2 regions of the Paenibacillus sp. ov031 genome follow, and region 1 is predicted to be linked to the other one. Evidence: predicted binding sites of a transcription regulator. Region 1 holds the regulator's gene; the other holds the start of a gene.
What was found. The regulator Rex, encoded in region 1, represses fermentation and respiration genes when NADH is low (regulators of the CRP and FNR family bind a similar motif). The targets are predictions, from matches to a motif close to TTGTGAAATATTTCACAA.
Positions count from the first base shown of each region.

Region 1 (4,958 bases):
ATTGTCGGGTCATGAAAATTCGGTACAGTGGGGCTCCATGATTGATCAGATGTTCCCGCTTGCTGTCGAAGTTAAAGAGATGTGGGATCGACTAAGCGATGCATTGTTCGGACTGCTGCCTGAACGCAGCGATGCTTCTCCAGGCGAGACAGGACAATTCTCACTTAGACTGAAGCATTCGCAAAAACCAGCCAAATGGCAGGAATTGCAGGACGCTGAAAACCAAATTTATGTCACCCTAGGCGATTTGATTCGTAAAGGCGACAAGCTGCTGCTTGAAGTGAAAGAAGATCAGGACGATTATCAGTCCGATAGTCTGATTACGGATATCTCAGGTCTGCTCAAGGATTTGGCAACGATTAAGGATAATCTGCGTTTCTTCATGCGGATGGATGATGCCAATACCGTGTACTGGATGGAGGCCAGCGGCCAGTTCCGCAGTAAATCACTGCAACTCTATGCTGTTCCTGTCGATGTCAGTGCTCAATTGAAGGATATGTTCTTTGATAAAAAGAAAAGCGTTGTGCTTACATCGGCTACGCTTTCCGTTGACAAGTCATTTCAATTCATGATCGAACAGCTGGGTTTGCAGGAAGCTGCCGACAATAACCGTCTGTTAACGTCGATGCTGCCGTCACCGTTCAATTATCGAGAACAGGCGCTGCTCGTCATTCCGCGTGATTTCCCAAGCGTGAAGGGCAGTGTAGGCGATGCCCACTTTGTGGATATGCTCGTGCACTCGCTTGCGGAAACGGCTATTGCGACTCGTGGACGCATGATGGTGTTGTTCACCTCCTACCGCATGCTGCGACAGGTCTATGACCCGCTTAAGGAGGCCTTGTCAGGCAACGATATCTCTTTGCTTGGGCAAGGGGTGGACAGCGGCAGCCGTTCCAAGCTTACACGTCGGTTCCAAGATACTAAAGCAACGGTGCTACTTGGCACAAGCAGCTTCTGGGAAGGCGTGGACATTCCAGGAGAGGCTCTGACCTGTCTTGCAATTGTCAGACTGCCGTTCCAGCCACCGAATCATCCATTAGTGGAAGCGAAGAGCGAGCTTTTGCAGCAGCAAAAGAAAAACCCGTTTATGAAGCTATCCGTGCCACAAGCCGTCATCCGTTTCAAACAGGGATTTGGCAGACTGGTTCGTACAGGCAAAGACAGAGGCATTGTGATTGTATACGATACACGCGTTATTGAAGCGTATTATGGCAAGTACTTTTTATATTCATTACCTGGTCCCAAAATGGAGCACATGCTTACAGAGCAGATGGTTCCACGCATTTCGGAATGGCTCGAGAGACCAACCGAAGAGCAACAATAACAGATACGCTCTGTAGCTTCCATTATTGCAAGACGCCAGTGATTGGCGGTAAAATTGAGTAATATCATGTATTCGTTTCATGGATATGCGAGTAAAGCGATTAAAGCAATTATCCATTATATAACAAGGAGCATCCTGTTTAATTCAGTAATCATTTTGCATCGTTTTAGACAGGGTGCTCATCTTTTCATCTATCTATCGTGGCCTTGGTAAGGGGGAGCAATGAATGAAATCAGATAAAATTTCGGAAGCCGTGGTGCGTAGATTACCTGTTTACTTGCGTTATTTGAATGAACTGCATCAGCGCGAAGTCAATACGGTCTCTTCACAAGAACTTGGACTGAGGTTGGATTTGAATCCGGCCCAGATTCGTAAAGACTTGGCTTACTTTGGTGACTTTGGTCGTAAAGGGATTGGATATGACGTTTCATATCTCATTGAGAAAATCCGCCATATTTTAAAAATAGACCAGCAGATCAATGTAGCTCTTGTCGGAGCAGGTAATTTGGGACATGCCTTGTCCAATTACAATGCCTATCTCAAAGACAACATGAAGATCGTCGCTGTATTTGATGCCTACGGTCCGAAAATTGGGAGTCAAATCAACAGTTTGACGGTACAACCGATGAATGAATTAACGGATTCGGTCAAAAAAGATAACATTCGTATAGGTATTATCACGGTTCCGGATACGGAAGCTCAAAATGTTGCAGATCAGCTGATTGAGTCAGGAATTGAAGCGATTCTGAACTTTGCGCCAACGATCCTGAAGACCCCGCCGCATATTCGCATTCATCATGCTGATTTTACGACGGATCTACTTAGCCTGGCTTATTACTTGGAGAATGGAAAGGACGACGAGGAAGATGACGACAAATAGATGGGTAATTCACAACGGCAAATTTGCCGTGAGTGAAGGTACGAATTGGAACGTGGTTCAAGGTTTTATGGTTGTTGAGAATGACAAGATTGTGCATATTGGTGAGACATTGCCGCAAGGAGACGAAAGCCTGACAAAGGTGGACGGAAAAGGACTGTTCTTCTTGCCGGGTCTGATCAATACGCATGGTCACGCGGCCATGTCGCTTCTAAGAGGCCACGGAGACGATCTGGCGTTACAAGTATGGTTACAGGAGAAAATGTGGCCAATGGAAGCTAAAATGACGTCTGAAGACGTGTATTGGGGCACATCGCTATCCGTGCTTGAAATGTTAAAAGGCGGAACAACAGCGTTCCTAGATATGTATGATCATATGGATCAGGTTGCGAAAGTGGTGGAACAATCCGGCGTTCGGGCTGCTCTGGCACGTGGGGTAATCGGACTTTGCTCAGAAGAAGAACAACTGCGCAAGCTCGAAGAGTCCGCAGCATTTGCCCGTCAATGGAATGGACAAGCAGACGGAAGAATTACAACCGTAATCTCTCCACACTCCCCTTACACTTGCCCTCCGGATTACATAGAGAAGCTGGTACAGGTTGCTCATGACCTGAATCTGCCTTTGCATACGCATATGTCTGAAACGCTTCGAGAAGTGGAGCAAAACGTGGCTGATTACGGACTGCGTCCGGTCGCACATCTGGAGAAGCTAGGATTTTTCTCCCGTCCATCTCTGGTTGCACATGCGGTACATCTGAATGATGAAGAGATCGAGATTCTCGCAAAGAATGATGTAGCAGTTTCCCACAATCCAGGTAGTAACCTGAAATTGGCTTCGGGTGTTGCACGTGTGCCTGATCTGTTGAAAGCAGGCGTGACTGTGTCTCTGGGAACAGACGGACCAGCCAGTAACAATAACCTGGATATGTTTGAAGAGATGAGATTGGCTGCGTTGATTCACAAAGGTGTGTCCGGTGACCCTACTGCAGTGCCGGCAGGGGAAGCGCTTCTGCTTGGAACTTCGTATGGTGCTAAATCCATATTCCTGAACAATACAGGCGCTCTGCAAGTTGGCATGAAGGCTGACTTCATCGCGTTGAACATCGAACAGGCCCATTTCTATCCGCATACGGATCTGATTTCCCATACGGTCTACTCGGCTTCGGCCAAAGATGTGGAGCATGTGTGGGTGGATGGTAAACAAGTGGTTAAACATGGCGAATGTCTTACGATGGATGAAGAGCGCATTCTGCGTGAGTCTCAGCTGGCATTTGACAGTTTGCTTGCCCGTTAATTACAAGGACAGCATCGTCATAGGGAAAGGAAGTTCGGCTTTTGAAGAAAAAAAAGAAGTGGATATGGATTTCGCTGCTGCTCCTGGTTCTGATTCTGTTTGGACTTCAGCGTTATTATGTCTATGTTACCCAGGATCAGCGCAAGGAAGAGGCGTTGGCCATACAGGCGGCCCAGGAACAGCTGGGGATTACGTCCCACGAAGAGCTGCGTAAGTATGTCTGGGGGCAGAAAGACGGCGGAGACAACATATACTGGACCCTGATCGGCAAAAATAAGGATAACCAGGATGTCATGGTGTGGATCAAGTTTGATGAGAATAACAAACCTGTGACGGGAACCAATGCAGTACACGGTGAACTGTTAAAGAACGGCATGAATGAAGCTCAGATTCGAAATCGGTTCAGCTCAGAAGTTCCCGGTGGGGAGATCAAACGAATCATGCCAGGCGTTGTGAATGGAATCTATGTATGGCAAGTGTATTATAATGATGATACTCACAACTATTATCGGTTTTACCGCTTCAGCAACGGGGAACAAGTGGACCTGGTCTATACGATTCCGAACAGCTAGAAGTAGCAGACGTACTATCGTCTGAAGAGAATACATTAAAGAACCGGCAGACGGAAACCCGACTGGTCCGGTTCTTTGGCGTACTTTGTTGATCATTTTGGATTTGAATAGTTAAAATTAATAATTTATTCATATTTTCGCCTTAGATATTGTATATACGATGTGATATACTCAAATATGTATTCAAGGATACATCATACACAAATAAATCCTGTTAGGCACATCACAGGACATTACGTACACATATTCATATTCTTGCCTACAAGTTATAGGATGGGCCAAAATTTAGGAGGGGTAACTCACTTGAAGATAAAAGTATTGCCTATTGCTCTGACTGCCGTCATTTCAGCCGTTGTGTTGTTTGGAGGTTGGTTTGTGTATCGTCATGTGGCTGTGCAAAGCCCAATTGAAAAAATGGTTACCCAGTACGATGGAGTCAATGATGTTCAATTAACTATTAACCGCAATGATGTACAGTTGAAACTCGATCTGCAGCCGGATGTTGATCTGGGCAGGTTGGTACAATATATTCACAAAGAAGGACAAACCTTGATTGGCACTCGTTCGTTGAAGCTGGATGTCGTAGATCATTCCAACGAAGCATTAGAGAGCTGGTGGGGAAGCGCGATGTTTACCGTAGCACAAGCGATGGAGAACAAGCAATACACCGAAATTACACCGACCTTGTCTAAAATGGCTACAAATGGGATCAAGGTAAATACAGCCATGGATGACAATAATGTATATGTCAGTCTCAGAGATGGAGATGCCAGTAAGTTTATTATTCTGCCGCGTGTGCCCGGTCAGATAGGAGTGTGGCCTAATGCCTAAATGGACGAAAGAAATTGCCATTGGATTTGTACCCGTATTAATTATCTTTCTCGCTTTTAT
Region 1 covers NZ_FRDO01000001.1:2,369,475-2,374,432, reverse strand. Annotated here, with positions in the region: gene dinG (ATP-dependent DNA helicase DinG) at 1-1,324, shown strand, start outside; gene BUA17_RS10130 (redox-sensing transcriptional repressor Rex) at 1,551-2,204, shown strand; gene BUA17_RS10125 (amidohydrolase) at 2,191-3,495, shown strand; gene BUA17_RS10120 (cell wall elongation regulator TseB-like domain-containing protein) at 3,537-4,067, shown strand; gene BUA17_RS10115 (hypothetical protein) at 4,371-4,898, shown strand; gene BUA17_RS10110 (AAA family ATPase) at 4,891-4,958, shown strand, end outside.

Region 2 (4,958 bases), 310 kb from region 1:
CACTGCGTACACCGATGGCTTACGGCATCCTCAATTTCAAGGATAAACCATCTGCCGAAGCATTTGTTGCCGAGCAGGGTGTAGGAACGATTATGACCGCTGAAGACCTCGCCTCCCACGACTGGAAACAAAACACAGAGACGATGGATATGATGGGGGAGCATGGGCATTCCGAGGAGGGAATGGGTGAAGGCGTGCATGAAGAAACACAGGGAGAAAGCGAATCAACGGAAGAATCAGGCCACAAGTAATGACCAATGAAGATGGTGATGCATGATGGGAGATATGGTACAAGTCGTCCGACGAGAAATGAAAATGGGATTTCGCAACCCATGGTCATATTCATTTTTGATTCTTTTCTGCGTGTTTAGTCTGAGTTTGTTAATCATTAATTCTCAGAATTTTGTAGCAGGATACTCTGGCACTACAGGTTCCATGTTAAATCTTATTCTTTATCTGTTGCCGCTGATGACCCTCTTTCTGGGCTCGTTCTCGTTGACTTCTGAAAAGGAAGAGGGCAGCTGGCAGCTGTTGTCCACTTACCCCATCGGCACGATGTCTTTTATTGTTGGCAAATATCTGGGGCTGTCGGTTGTATTAATGACGATAGTTACATTCGGATATGGCCTGATGGGACTTCTTAGCGGATGGGTGGGTAGCCCTTTAGATGTTAAGACATATCTTTTGTTTCTGGTATTCTCCTGCGGACTGGTGTTGCTATTTCTGACTATTGCACTGTTCATCGGTTCGTTATCCAAAAATCGCTGGCAAGCGTTAACGATATCGGTATCCGTTTGGTTTTTTGCTGTGATCGGGTGGCCCACGCTTCTAATTTCCGTGCTGGGACTCATGCCGTATCAGTGGGTAAAACCCTTACTCACCGTTCTAACCTTCATCAATCCGGCTGAGTTGGTACGTTTGTTTGTGGTGATCAAACTTGGCGGGGGCTCGATACTGGGACCTGAATATTATCAGTGGGTAGATTGGGTACATCCATCGAGCGGGAGCTGGATCTTTATGGGGATATGTCTGCTGTGGATTACATGTTCTATCGTGGCAGTATACGGGATATGGGAAAGGGGACGTTCCCATGGATAATGTGGAAACAGAGATTGTTGGACTGTGTAAATCCATAAAAAAACAACAGATTGTTGAAGATATATCCTTTCGCGTTTCTTCCGGTCATGTGCTTGCCTTATGCGGCGGAAATGGGGCCGGAAAAAGCACCGTTCTGCGTATGCTTGCAGGTATTCTTCAACCTACCTCGGGTGAAATCATTGTAAACAATATGCGCTGGTCCAAAGAACGAAAGCGATATTCGGAACAGATCGGATATATGCCGGATGATTATCATTTCAACCAGGGTTTGACGGCAGAGGAGGCGCTCCAGTTCTGGGCGGCGTTAAGGAAAGTGCCTAAAGCGCGAGTAACGGAAGTGCTAACCATGGTAGGCTTGGCCGATCAAAAAAAGAAACGGGTCACGACCTTTTCCAAAGGTATGCGGCAGCGTGTGTTATTTGCCCAGGCTCTGCTGTCCAAGCCTCCGCTGCTGATCATGGATGAGCCGACGAATGGACTGGACCCCTTCTGGATGCAGGAGTTTGCAAATCTGATAAAACAGATCAAGGAGGAAGGGCATATGGTTGTGTTCTCCACCCACCAGCTTGAGATCGCAGATGATGTTGCCGATCACATTGTTTTTATGAACCAAGGACGTAATGTGGGAGATGGCTCTACTGAGGACTTTCGTCAACAGTTCGGGTCGCTTCATGCTGCATTTCATCATAGTCTTGGCTAAAAATGAAGGTGAACTTATTGAAAAAAAATAGTGCGAAAATGAGTTTGAAAATGATACGTTTGTTTACCATCCTGATTGGAATGGCTGCTGTGCTGGTCGCTGCGTGGGCAATTTATCAGGGGACTTCATCATCTGAGCCCAAAATAACCGGTGCCATTGAAGCCGGTGCAACTGCTCCTGAATTCACTGCGGTTAATTCAGACGGAGAACAGGTGAAGCTCTCCGATTATCGGGGCAAAGTCGTCATGATTAACTTCTGGGCTTCATGGTGTACGCCCTGTGTGAGGGAAATGCCAATGATTAAGCAGATTGCTCAGACGTATCAAAACGATGTAGAGGCTCTGTTTGTCAACGTGGGGGAAGCGAAGGGCACCATTCGTGAATTTATGGAGAAACAGCAATTCGATTTCCCTGTTATCATTGATGTGACCGGAAAGGTCTCCGGTCTGTATCGTATCACCGGGTTGCCAGCGACCATGATCATAGATCAGGAAGGTATATTCAGTCACATTTTGCTCGGTGAGTTGACTAAGGATATTCCTTTGCAGCAATGGCTGGAGGAGACCGTACAGCAACGGAATTGAAGCTTTGCAGACTTATGAACAAAAAAAGTCGAGAAGTCGCTCACTATACGAGCGGCTTCTTTTGTTTTATTTTTCCCGAACATCTTGCAAGCATAGTAGAATTGAAAATCGCAATACCACGGTTGTGCCTAATGAATCAATAGCCCCTTTGGGTGCTTTTTATGCTTTTCACCGAGTTGTCAGAAAGAGTTGATCCTTTCTTGAACATTTAGGGACGAAGACGTGTCAGTGATTGAATTGCTAATTCACAAAGATATAATAATTTTAACTATTAGGTCCTGTTAAGTACTTTGGCCCTTCAGTATCAGGTAAAACACAGCTCGCCAACCCATGCTCAGTCCAATAACTATGTGTAGCAATGCACAATGACGGTGTGGTAAAGCTCCTTCGTCACTTACTTTGTGAAAAAATTCTCTTTGTACATACAACGATGGAGGAACGGTTTGTAGATAAACTCTGAACCAGTCTAGTGGGGCTTCTATCAACCTGATAAAGAACGCAGTCCAAGGGCTGACTGACCTAATAATTAAAAGATTCAAATCAGTACGAAAATCGAACAGAGTTTGAAAGGAGGCAGTAAACAATGGCAATCGATACGGTGATGTGGAGCAAGCTGGTGACAGGTATGACGCTGGGCTTCCACGCTATTTTTGCGACACTTGGCGTCGGTATACCTCTAATGATCGCAATTGCAGAATTCATGGGGATTCGCAAGAAGGACCCCCATTACACACTGATGGCGAAGAGGTGGTCAAGAGGGTTTGTCATTTCTGTGGCGGTTGGTGTGGTGACCGGTACAGCGATTTCACTGCAACTGGCCCTGGTGTGGCCGAATTTTATGAAACTGGCAGGCAATGTCATTGCACTCCCACTATTCATGGAAGTGTTTGCGTTCTTTTTTGAAGCCATTTTCCTGGGCATTTATTTGTATACCTGGGATCGATTCAAAAATCCGTACATTCACTGGCTGCTGACGATTCCAATCGTCACCGGTGCAGGTATGTCGGCTGTGTTTATTACGACGGTGAACGGCTTCATGAACCAGCCTGGAGGCTTTGTCATGGAAGCAGGCCAATTCACAGCGGTTAACCCAGTGGAGGCGATGCTGAATACGGCGACGTTCTCCAAGGTGTTTCATGTATTAAGCTCAGCATATTTGACAGGAGCTGCCCTGTTAGCCGGAATTGCAGCCTTCTCGCTGCTGAGAAAAGGGGCATCTGCATACCACAAAAAAGCCTTGAATCTCATGATGGCGGTGGTTCTGCTGTTCGGCTTACTGAACACGTTAGCGGGAGATGTGTCCGCCAAGTTTTTGGCCGAGCATCAGCCGGAGAAACTTGCAGCGGCAGAATGGCATTTTGAGACAGAAAGTGGCGCAGATTTGATTTTATTGGGATGGCTGAATGCAGAGCATGAAATTATAGGAGCTCTTCACCTGCCGAAACTGCTCAGCTTCCTGGCCTTTAGTGACTTTAATGCAGAGGTAACCGGACTGGAGGAGTTTCCGAAGGACGAATGGCCGCCGCTGCTCGTTCACTACCTGTTTGATTTAATGGCCGGAATCGGATTTACGCTGCTGGCTATTTCAGTTCTGTATTTCCTGTTTGTATTCTGGAAAAAGCGCAATGAGCTGAATAAGTGGCTGCTTGGGATCATAGCGCTAGGCGCACCGATGGCTTTTCTCGGAGTTGAGCTGGGCTGGTTCTATGCTGAACTGGGACGACAGCCGTGGATTATCCGAGGATATATGCGTGTGGAGGAAGCAGCCACTTCATCACCCAGCATCAGAATGATCTTTTTCTTCTTCCTGCTTCTCTACATCGTTCTGGGAGTCATGTGTGTTCTCGTACTAAGACGTTTGTTCAACAATAATCCGGCAGAAGTCGAGATGGAGAAATGGATGAAGGAGAAGCGCAATCCGTCTACAGAAAAGGGTGAGCGTACATGAGTTACGAACTGATTGGCATTTCGGTACTCTGGCTGTTCTTGTATGGCTATTTAATTGTTGCCTCCATTGATTTCGGGGCGGGTTTCTTTGCCTTTTATGCACGCTTGACGAAACAGGATCACCTGATTAATCGTCTGATCTCCCGTTATTTATCACCGGTATGGGAGATTACGAATGTATTTTTTGTCTTTTTCTACATTGGCATTGTTGGATTCTTTCCCGACACGGCTTATTATTACGGATCAGCGCTGCTCGTACCGGGAAGCATTGCGGTCATTTTGCTCGCCATTCGTGGGTCGTTTTATGCCTTTGAGAACTATGGTTCCAAAAATAACATCGTGTATCTGTTTCTATATGGAGCTTCGGGATTGCTGATTCCAGCTTCGCTATCAGTGGCGCTAACGCTGTCTGAAGGTGGTTTTATCGTGAAGCAGGGTTCGACGGTTTCTCTGGATTACTGGACGCTGTTTACCAATCCGCTATCATGGAGCATTGTTGGACTGGCGATTGTGTCCGTATTGTTCATTAGCAGCTCATTTCTAGCCTTTTATGCATCGCGGGCAGAGGATCACTCTGCATTGAAGCTGGTACGGACCTATGCCCTGTTCTGGAGCACACCGACGATTAT
Region 2 covers NZ_FRDO01000001.1:2,057,686-2,062,643, reverse strand. Annotated here, with positions in the region: gene BUA17_RS08710 (nitrous oxide reductase accessory protein NosL) at 1-251, shown strand, start outside; gene BUA17_RS08705 (ABC transporter permease) at 277-1,098, shown strand; gene ccmA (heme ABC exporter ATP-binding protein CcmA) at 1,091-1,798, shown strand; gene BUA17_RS08695 (TlpA family protein disulfide reductase) at 1,816-2,382, shown strand; gene BUA17_RS08690 (cytochrome ubiquinol oxidase subunit I) at 2,966-4,330, shown strand; gene BUA17_RS08685 (cytochrome d ubiquinol oxidase subunit II) at 4,327-4,958, shown strand, end outside.
Region 2: BUA17_RS08690 (cytochrome ubiquinol oxidase subunit I) is a predicted target of Rex. The motif match lies at 2,782-2,799, and genes of this name have one in related genera.